DNA from 2 places in the Pusillimonas sp. ANT_WB101 genome. Region 1 is predicted to be linked to the other one. Evidence: riboswitches for the same ligand, from Rfam matches in the RefSeq annotation. Region 1 holds a riboswitch; the other holds the start of a gene.
The links. Region 1 has a riboswitch for glycine ahead of FQ179_RS15295 (D-amino acid dehydrogenase). Riboswitches for the same ligand answer to the same signal wherever they lie in the genome.
Positions count from the first base shown of each region.

Region 2: it holds a riboswitch for glycine, as region 1 does, so the genes downstream of both, gcvT (glycine cleavage system aminomethyltransferase GcvT) here and FQ179_RS15295 (D-amino acid dehydrogenase) in region 1, are expected to answer to the same signal.

Region 1 covers NZ_VOAY01000003.1:556,742-561,978, reverse strand. The annotation lists gene FQ179_RS15310 (SagB/ThcOx family dehydrogenase) at 1-518, shown strand, start outside; gene FQ179_RS15305 (DMT family transporter) at 502-1,392, opposite strand; gene FQ179_RS15300 (PLP-dependent aminotransferase family protein) at 1,560-2,951, shown strand; glycine riboswitch at 3,291-3,386, shown strand; gene FQ179_RS15295 (D-amino acid dehydrogenase) at 3,538-4,797, shown strand; gene FQ179_RS15290 (PACE efflux transporter) at 4,888-5,237, opposite strand, start outside.
Region 2 covers NZ_VOAY01000001.1:26,689-31,925, forward strand. The annotation lists gene FQ179_RS00110 (NAD(P)/FAD-dependent oxidoreductase) at 1-998, shown strand, start outside; glycine riboswitch at 1,243-1,331, shown strand; glycine riboswitch at 1,350-1,461, shown strand; gene gcvT (glycine cleavage system aminomethyltransferase GcvT) at 1,511-2,659, shown strand; gene gcvH (glycine cleavage system protein GcvH) at 2,708-3,085, shown strand; gene gcvP (aminomethyl-transferring glycine dehydrogenase) at 3,226-5,237, shown strand, end outside.

The DNA of each region.
Region 1 (5,237 bases):
TGTATCCGCTGCAGTTGTACATACTGGTGCGTCAGGTTGAGGGGATTGAACCCGGTTTTTACCGTTATAGTGCTCTCCAGGACGAACAGCAGCACCTTTCAACAGGCGAGGAACAGGGCAACTCAGGCAATAGCCAGAGGCATCGACTGCACGCGTTGCACGCATTGCCTAAAACCCTTTCTCTTGTAACTGCCTCACTGGCTGAGGATACCTGGCTGGATACAGCGGCGGCTATCGTAGTGATAGCCGCAGATAGGCAGCGCGCCATTCAACATTTTGCCGATCAGTCTGCTGATGGCCAGCGTGGTGCACGTTATGTGGATATTGAAGTGGGCGCGGTCATTCAGAATCTGTATCTTGTAACGACCGCGCTTGGGCTTGGAGGGGTAGCCGTTATGGGATTCGATGAGGCCCGCATGCAGCAGTTACTGAGGCTGGAGACGGGGTTTGATCTGGTTGCACTGTATTGCGTGGGGGATCCGGCCTTGCCAGATGCATCCCCTAAGGCAGGGCTTTAGGGGCGGGTGGGGTAGCAGAAAACCGGCGAGCTCCAGCTACGCAGGCTATGACGGCGCTGGTTGCCACCAGCATAGGCCAGCTGATGGTTTCGTTAAGAAGCGCTGCAGCAAGCATTAGGCCAAGAAATGGCTGAAGTAGTTGAAGCTGGCCAACAGCGGCTATGCCACCCAGTGCCAGCCCGCGGTACCAAAAGAAGAATCCAAGCAACATGCTAAACAAGGTGACATAGCCCAAGCCCAACCAGGCAGGCACGCCAATGTTTTGCCAATCGCTTGGCATCAGGATGAGGAACATGGGTATTGAGATAGGCAGCGACAGCACCAGCGCCCATGAAATCACCTGCCAGCCGCCAAGTTGGCGTGAAAGACGACCACCCTCGGCATAGCCATAGCCACACAGCACTATGGCAAGCAGCATGAGCGTGTCGCCCTTAAATGAAGCACCGCCTCCCTGCAGGAGGGCGAACGAGGCCACGCACATGGCCCCCAGAACGGCAAACACCCAGAATGCGATGCGAGGCCGCTCGCCGCCGCGTATCACGCCGAAAATAGCGGTGGCCAGAGGTAGCAGGCCAAGAAACACCAGTGAGCGCGCGGCTGTAATGTACTGCAGCGCCATGGCGGTAAATAATGGAAAACCCAGTACAACACCTATCGCAATGAAGACGAGGGCTTTCAGGTCGGAAACATGGGGTCGCGGTGCCCGCATCAGTACCAGTAGGGCCAGACCCAGCAGACCGGCAATGCCAGCGCGTGCTGAGGTAAGAAAGTAGGGGTCAAAACCCGCTACCGCAACTCGTGTGGCCGGTAACGAGCCACTGAAGATGATGACGCCAAGCATGCCATTAAGCCAGGCCGTAGAGTTTTTTTGCATGCAGATACGTACGAATGAGGTTGCAGGACGCCACTACGATGGAGACGATGGCTGGTTCTAATGAATTGTGCGCGAATCGTGTTGACCTAGCCAGAGACACATCCGTACACTTTTAAAAAACTGTATTGATATAAATACCCATACAAATGCCCGCTTCTATCAATAATATGACCGACGTAACCACTGAAACGCTGACCTCCAGGGTTATGAGCGATATACGCAAGCGTATTACCGGACGTCAGTTGTCGACGGGTTCGCGCCTACCCTCCATACGCGGCCAGGCCCAAGCTATGGGGGTGTCGAAATCAACCGTTGTGGAGGCTTACGAACGTTTGGCAGCCGAGGGCCTGATCCAGGCTCGGCGAGGCTCGGGCTTTTATGTGTCGGCCTCGCCGCCGCCCTTGTCACTGGTTGATCTGGGGCCACGTCTCGATCGTGAAATCGATCCGTTGTGGGTATCGCATCAGGCGCTAAATGCTCCAGGTACCTTGATGAAGCCCGGTTGTGGCTGGTTGCCCCCAAGTTGGATGCCGCAAGACATTTTGCGCAAGGCCTTGCGTACCGCTGCGCGGGCCGAGGCCAGCGCATTGGCTGATTATGCGCCGCCGCAAGGTAATGCTCTTTTGCGCCAACTGTTGGCACGGCGCCTGAATGACGCAGGCATTGAGGCGTCGCTGGCCCAGGTGCTACTTACAGATTCAGGTACGCATGCCCTTGATTTACTGTGTCGGTTTTTAATTGAACCGGGTGACACCGTGATGGTGGATGACCCCTGCTATTTCAATTTTCATGCACTACTGCGAGCGCATCGTGCCAAGGTGGTGTCGGTGCCGTACACCGCAGACGGTCCTGATCTCGTGCATTTCGAGCGTGTTCTGAAGCAGCATGGGCCACGGCTTTATATAACGAATTCGGCTATTCATAACCCTACTGGCGCCACGCTGTCTGCCGTCACAGCTCACAGAGTATTGCGTCTTGCTGAACAGCACAGGCTAACGATAATTGAAGATGATATTTTTTCAGATTTTGAAGCCCGACCATCACCGCGTTTGGCTGCATTTGATGGCCTGCAACAAGTTGTGCATGTAGGAAGCTTTTCAAAGACGCTGTCGGCCGCTGTACGCTGTGGGTTTATTGTGGCGAGGCCAGAATGGACGGCGGCGCTTACTGATTTGAAAATTGCCACTTCTTTTGGTGGTGCAGGGCTTTCTGCAGAATTGGTGTACCACATGCTGAAAGAAGGTGGTTATAGACGCCATGTCGAAAGTTTGCGCTTGCGCCTGGCACAAAATATGGGGCCGGTGGCGGCCCGTTTGCGCGCAGTGGGCATTACGCCGTGGATTATGCCGCAGGCAGGCATGTTTCTTTGGTGCAGTTTGCCCAAAGGTGTAGACGCAGTTGCGGTGGCACGTGCAGCACTGGCTGAAAATATTGTGCTTGCGCCTGGCAATATTTTTAGCCTGTCACAGTCTGCAGGAAGCTTTCTGCGCTTTAATATCGCGCAGTCAAGCGATGAGAGGCTTTATCAGGTGTTGGAGCGTCTGTTAACTACTGCTTAATTAGCTTCCCGCCGCGAAATAATGCATATAAGTCGGGCACTTGTTGCATTATTTGAAATGGACAAGACTTATCGCCGTAGGTATTAAGTTAAAAGAAAATGTTTAACTTTACGGGGATTCAACCCAATTCTTACAGCACTTTCAGGACGAATGCTTTTTTGTAATCAATTATTAAGTGACACGGAAATCGCCTTCGTACTTGTCCATATTCGTCGCCAGGGCGATATTGGAGCACGGGAAACCTGTTTCCTATTCTCCGCAATGGGTAAATGCCTACTTCATTCGGTAACTGTTTGATTTATTGGGTGATTCTGTTAGAATCTGCGGTTCAAATAAGTTGTATGACGTGGCAGGAGAGACCGGAAATTTATATACTCTGGCGCCGACGGAGCAACCGCCCCGGAAACTCTCAGGCAAAAGGACTGCCCGTCACACATAAAAATCTGGAGAGCGGCGCTAAGGGCGCCCACCGAAGGGGAGGCTCCGCCCAGTGGGCGGCGTTGTAAAACTCTCAGGTACCGAGACAGATGGGGCTACGAGCTGAACGTATTCGTTCAGTATCTGCATCCCTTTCTTTGGAACACCTATGTCTCGCGTATTAGTTATTGGTGCCGGCATCACCGGCATTACCACTGCATATACCCTTAACCAGCACGGTCACGACGTAGTCGTGGCTGATCGTCATTTATATCCCGCCATGGAAACCTCTTATGCCAATGGCGGGCAGCTGTCGGCCAGTAATGCCGAGGTCTGGAATCAGCCAGGCACACTGCTCAAAGGCATTAAATGGATGCTGCAAAAAGATGCACCATTGTTGCTGAACCCATTGCCCTCATGGCATAAGTATTCTTGGCTGGCTGAATTTGCGGGTGCTATTCGAAATTATCGAACAAATACCGTTGCCACCACACGCATGGCCATAGAGGCACGACAGCATTTGTATGACATGGCCGAGCGTGAAAACATTGACTTTAATCTTGAGCGTCGCGGCATTTTGCATGTGTATCACGACCGTGCGGGCTTTGATGTGGCGGCACGGTCTAATACTTTGCTGCTCAAGGGCGGGCTTGAGCGCTATGCCGTTACGCCCGAAGAAATTCGTAATATTGAACCTACATTAACGGGCACGTATTACGGCGGGTTTTTTACGCCTTCTGACGCAACTGGTGATATTCACCGATTTACGCGGGGTTTGGCGGCGGCCGCCGCCCGGCATGGGGTGGAGTTCAGGCATGGCGTAGAAATCGAAAACATGCAGTTTGGTGACGGCGGTGTTACGGCGTTGTTGGCTGACGTGATGTCAGCGGGTACACGCAGGCGTAACGATGCGGAGCGCCTCGATGTTGATGCGGTGGTAATTTGTGCAGGTGTTGGTAGCCGCCGTCTGGCGGCCATGTGTGGCGACCGGTTAAATATTTACCCTGTAAAGGGTTATTCCATTACCGTACAACTGGACGACGAAGCCAGTATTGCAGGGGCCCCTTGGGTGAGCCTGCTGGATGAACGTGCCAAAATCGTTACGTCGCGTCTTGGTAAAGATCGTTTTCGCGTGGCCGGTACGGCAGAGTTTAATGGTGATAATCGGGATATTCGCGCCGATCGCATTGACCCGCTGGTGCGCTGGGTGCATGAAAACTTTAATGTTGAAACGTCGCGCATGACACCTTGGGCCGGGTTGCGACCAATGATGCCAGACATGATGCCCAGGGTGCAGCGCGGACGTCAACAGGGCGTGTATTACAACACCGGCCATGGTCATCTGGGGTGGACGTTGTCCGCCGCTACGGCGCAGCTTGCAGCGGCGCTTGTAGACGAAGATTTGCCTGGCCTGAGCAAAGCGGCGTAAGACAGCACAACGTGCTTACGTTGCCACGCGAGGAGCGTGCTCCTGCGCGTGGCAGCGCAAACGACGGCGGGGCAAATGCTGCCAAGGGTTTTAGGAGTGGCTGCTACAGGGTTGGGGTTCTGTGCTTTGGGGCTTAGGCTGCGCAGAGGCCGGCAAACCGAACAAATGATCGAACACCAGGTTAAACAAAAATGTGTAGATCAGAAAGAAAACAATCAGCCCGATATCCAGCACAAATGCATGCCACAGGGTAAGGTCTAGCCACCAGGCGAACAGGGGCACTAGCATTATGACCAAGCCCAATTCAAAACCGGCGGCGTGTGCGACACGTCGCAAAAAACCACGGCCACGCTTGGTCTGCCGCGATTCCCATAACTCGAACAAGGTGTTGTAGGTTAGGTTCCAGGCTATGGCAATCATGGAAGAAGCTACGCCCGCGA
Region 2 (5,237 bases), on a different contig from region 1:
AGAAACACCGGGGACAGCTGTTTTGTGATGAATCCAGTGAAGACATTATCACCATGCTGCAGCATGAGTGCGATGATGGTCGCGTGTCATGGCGCATGCCCTGTGCGGTGGAGCGCATTACGCGTGTCGATGACGACGTGTTTGTGCTGCATACGTCGCAGGGCGAGGTGCAGGCGCACCAGCTTGTGATGGCGACGGGCGGCATGGCCATCCCGCAATTGGGCGCGACTGATTTCGCCTTGGGTGTGGCGCGGCAGTTTGGGCTGAAGGTGATTGAACCCCGGCCTGCGCTGGTTCCGCTTACTTTTGATGCAGAGGCCTGGAAGCCGTTTTCTTCCCTGAGCGGTGTGGCGCTGGAAGTGCTGGTGCGCGCTGTCGGGGCTGGAGCGGCTGCTGCGAGAAAGGCGAACGGGCGTCAGAAACCCGGTGGCAAGGCGGCACAGACTGAGTTTCTTGAAGACCTGCTTTTTACACACAGGGGTCTGTCTGGCCCAGCTATTTTGCAGATATCCAGTTACTGGAACCCAGGCGAGGCGATTTCTGTTGATCTTGCGCCGGGGCGGGATCTTGCCCGCGAACTGCTTGAAAGCAAGCAGGGCAGCCGACAGAAGCTGGGGTCGGTGTTATCCGGTATGTGGCCCAAGCGTCTGGCTGACCAATGGCTGGCCAATGCGCAAACTACTGGTGATGGTTTGGGCGAGCAACGCCTGGCCGATGTGCCGGACAAGACTTTGCGCGAACTGGGCGCGTGCATCAATGCCTGGCAGCTGTTCCCCAGCGGCACGGCGGGTTACAAGAAAGCGGAAGTGATGCGTGGCGGGGTTGATACACGCTGCCTGAATCAAAAGACCATGGAGGCCAGTGCGGTTTCTGGCTTGTACTTTATAGGTGAAGCCGTGGATGTTACAGGCTGGCTGGGCGGCTATAACTTTCAGTGGGCGTGGGCTTCTGGTGTGGCCTGCGGCAAGGCATTGCTGCAGCATGGCGGCAAACGCTAGCCGACATTAAACTGCTTTTAACGCAGGGCAGAAGGGTGTAGCCCGCGGCAAGGCATTGTTACAGCACGACGGCAAACGCTAGCCGGCATTAATATACTTTCAGTGCAAAGCACGCAGGTGCCGTCTGCGGCAAGGCGTTGTTGCAGCACAGCGGCAAACGCGAGCCAACATTAATATATTTTCAACGCTGGGCCGAAATCTGTTTGTGGCTGCCTGGCTTTCGGGGTATGCTCTCGTTTGCTGTCGTCACACAGTGGGAGAGCGTCGATTTTTCGACCGCCGAAGGCGCAATTCGCCCGAAATCGCTCAGGCACCCCGTACCGCTCGTGTGTTGTCGCCAATTGGCTGGCAAGGCAGCATTCTGGAGAGACTCGTTCCATTGGCCCGCAGGCCTGGCATCGGGCGCCGAAGGTGAACCCCCTATATGGGGTCAACTCTCAGGCAAAAGGACAGAAGGGCGGCGCAAGGGCCAGGTGGCTCGGCGTCGTCGTTTCGTTTCCGGAGCCTCTCTCATGTCTACAGCACTAAAACATACCCCTCTGCATTCTGCCCATCTTCAGGCCGGCGCCAAAATGGTCGACTTCGGTGGCTGGGATATGCCTGTTTCCTATGGCTCGCAAATTGAAGAGCATCACACCGTACGCCGCGCCGCGGGTATGTTCGATGTTTCGCACATGCTCAATGTTGATGTACGTGGCAAAGTAGCCGCCGCGTCAACGTCAGCCGAGGCTCAGGATGCCGCCACGGGCGAACAAGGCGTGCGTGCCTTTTTGTCACGCTTGCTGGCTAATGACGTGGCCAAGCTTACGGTGCCAGGCAAGGCCCTGTACGCGTGCATGCTCAAGCCTGACGGCGGCGTCATTGACGACCTGATTGTGTACTTTTTTGATGAGACCAACTGGCGACTGGTGGTAAATGCCGGTACGGCAGACAAAGACATTGCCTGGATGCAGCAGGTTGCGCGCGATGAGGGCTTTGAGGTTCAAATTGAACCCCGGCGTGATCTGGCCATGATTGCGGTGCAAGGGCCCCAAGCCCGCGAAAAGCTCTGGGCAGCGCGCCCGCACTGGAAGGCACCCACCGAGCAGCTGGCGGCCTTTAACGGTGTTTACATCGATGCCGATACGCTGGTTGCACGCACAGGGTACACCGGTGAAGACGGCTTTGAAGTTGTACTGCCGGCCACCCAGGTGGGTGCTTTCTGGGATGACCTCGTCAGTCAGGGCGTGTTGCCTTGTGGTCTGGGCGCGCGCGACACACTGCGGCTTGAGGCGGGCATGAATCTATACGGGCAAGAAATGAACGAGCAGGTTAACCCACTGATCTCGGGCCTGTCATGGACGGTTTCTTTTAAAAACCCCGATCGTCGTTTTATTGGCCGAGACGCCCTTGAAGCCATTACCCCCGACCAAACGCTGGTGGGCATCAAACTGCTCGAGCGTGGTGTTATGCGGGCGCACATGAAGTTGCGCAGTGCTCAGGGCGACGGTGAACTCACCAGTGGCTCCATGTCGCCTACCATGGGTGTTTCCATCGGTATGGCGCGTGTGCCTCTGGGTCTGCAGCCTGGCGATGCCGTCGAAGTCGAGATGCGCGGCAAATGGATGCCTGCAGAAGTGGTAAAAATGCCTTTCGTGCGCAACGGCAAAATTTCGGTCTGATGCGCGCGCTCACTCTTATAACGAATACTGATTTTCACGGGGTACACCATGAGTCTTCCAACTGATCGCAAATACACGTCTTCCCATGAATGGGTCAAGCCTGAAGGCGACGTCTTTCTAGTGGGCATTACCGATGCCGCTCAAGACCAACTGGGCGATCTGGTTTTTGTGGGTGATGTTAACCCCGGTGCCAAGCTGTCTGCTGGCGATACCGCGGGTGTGGTTGAGTCAGTCAAGGCCGCTTCTGACATTTACGCGCCCGTCGATGGCGAGATTGTGGCCTTTAATGAGGCGCTGGGTGATCAGCCTGACCTTATCAACCAGGCAGCCTTTGATACGTGGATCTTCAAGATTAAGCCCAATAATCCTGACGACATCGATGACCTCATGGATGGCGACGACTACGAGGCGCTCGGCGCCAGCTAAGTGCCTTAAGGCGCCTGCCGGCGCCTTTTGGTGTCTGTCTTTTTGTGGCGGTCGGCGCTCTGAGGCGTAACGCGACCTCAGCGGGCCAACCGCCCTGATCATGCCCACATGCCCCGCATTTCTTTCTGTTTAGGTTGATTATGTTGCGAGATTTAGACCCTCACTCTGACTTTATCCCCCGGCATATAGGCCCGGGCCAGGCTGATCAGGCCCGCATGCTGGAAGCCATTGGGGCACAAAGCCTCGAGAGTCTGGTGCAACAGGTGGTGCCGGCCAGCATTCTCGACCGCAAGCCGCTTGATCTGCCGGCCTCGCGCAGCGAAACTGATGCGCTGGCTGGCCTGCGCGAAATTGCAGGGCGTAACCAGGTTTATCGCAACTATATTGGCCAGGGGTACTACGGTACGCATGTGCCGCATGTGATTTTGCGCAATATTCTTGAAAACCCGGCATGGTATACGGCGTACACGCCTTACCAGCCCGAGATCTCGCAGGGCCGGCTCGAGGCGCTACTTAATTACCAGACCATGGTCGCTGATCTGACCGGGCTGGATATCGCCAACGCGTCGTTGCTGGACGAGGGTACGGCCGCTGCCGAGGCCATGGCGCTTGCGCGTCGTAGTTCGCGTTCAAAAAGTAATGTGTTCTTCGCCTCGCAGCATTGTCATCCACAAACGCTTGAAATCCTCCGCACCCGCGCCAGTGGGCTGGGTATTGATCTGTTGGTCGGTGACGAGGCTGCCAGCCTGCCCGCTTGTTTTGGCGTACTCGTGCAGTACCCGCATAGCCTGGGCGATATTGCCGACTATCGTGCGCTGGCTGAGCAGGCCCATGCCATGGGCGCAGTGGTCTCTGTTGCGACAGACTTGCTGGCACTTGCTTTGCTGACACCACCGGGTGAGTGGGGCGCTGATATTGCTGTCGGCTGTGCCCAGCGCTTTGGCGTGCCCCCGGGCTATGGGGGCCCACACGCAGGCTTTATGGCGTGTAAAGACAGTTTTAAGCGTAGTATGCCGGGCCGTCTGGTGGGTGTGTCTAAAGACAGCCAGGGCGCACCCGCCTTGCGTCTTGCGCTGCAAACGCGGGAGCAGCATATTCGCCGTGAAAAGGCCACTTCCAATATTTGCACGGCACAGGTGTTGCTGGCTGTCATGGCCGGCATGTATGCGGTATGGCATGGGCCCGCTGGCCTTACCCGCATTGCCGAACGCGTGGCCACGCTGACCAGTTTTCTGAAAGGCGCGCTGGAGCAACTGGGCGTTACCGTCGTTAATAAACAGTATTTTGATACGCTGCTGCTCAATACGGGCGACGCTACGCAGGCAATTGTTGACGCAGCAAAGGCTGCACGCATAAACCTGCGCCAGCCTGGTGCAGGCCGCCTGGCCGTGTCGCTGGACGAAACCGTTACGGTGGCAGATCTTGACGTGCTGCTGTCCGTGTTTGCACAGGGCCTGGGTAAAACCTGGGACGCCGCCGCACAAAAAGCCAAACCTACCGCCTTGGGCATACCTGCAGGCTTGCGCCGCCACGGTGCAATTTTGTCGCACGCCATCTTCTCGCGCATTCAGTCAGAAACCGACATGCTGCGCTACCTGCGCAGCCTGGCTGACAAAGACCTCGCGCTGGATCGCACCATGATCCCACTGGGTTCATGCACGATGAAGCTAAACGCCACGGCCGAGATGATCCCGGTTACTTGGCCCGAATTCGGCAATATGCACCCGTTTGCGCCCGCTGATCAAGCACAGGGTTATAAAGAGCTTGTCGACCGTCTGTCATCTGCACTCTGCGTTATTACAGGGTATGACGCGGTCAGCCTGCAGCCTAACTCGGGTGCTCAGGGCGAATATGCTGGCCTTCTGGCCATACAGGCCTACCATCACGCCAACGGTCAGCCACAGCGTAATGTGTGTCTTATCCCCGCGTCAGCCCATGGCACTAATCCAGCCTCGGCGCAGCTGGCAGGCATGGATGTGGTGGTGGTGGCTTCTGACAGCAATGGCAATGTTGATGTTGAAGACCTTAAGGTTCGTATCGCTCAGGTGGGCGACCGTCTCGCGGCTTTGATGATTACCTACCCGTCTACCCATGGCATGTTTGAAACCGCCGTGCGCGAGATCTGCGCGCTGGTGCATGATGCGGGCGGGCA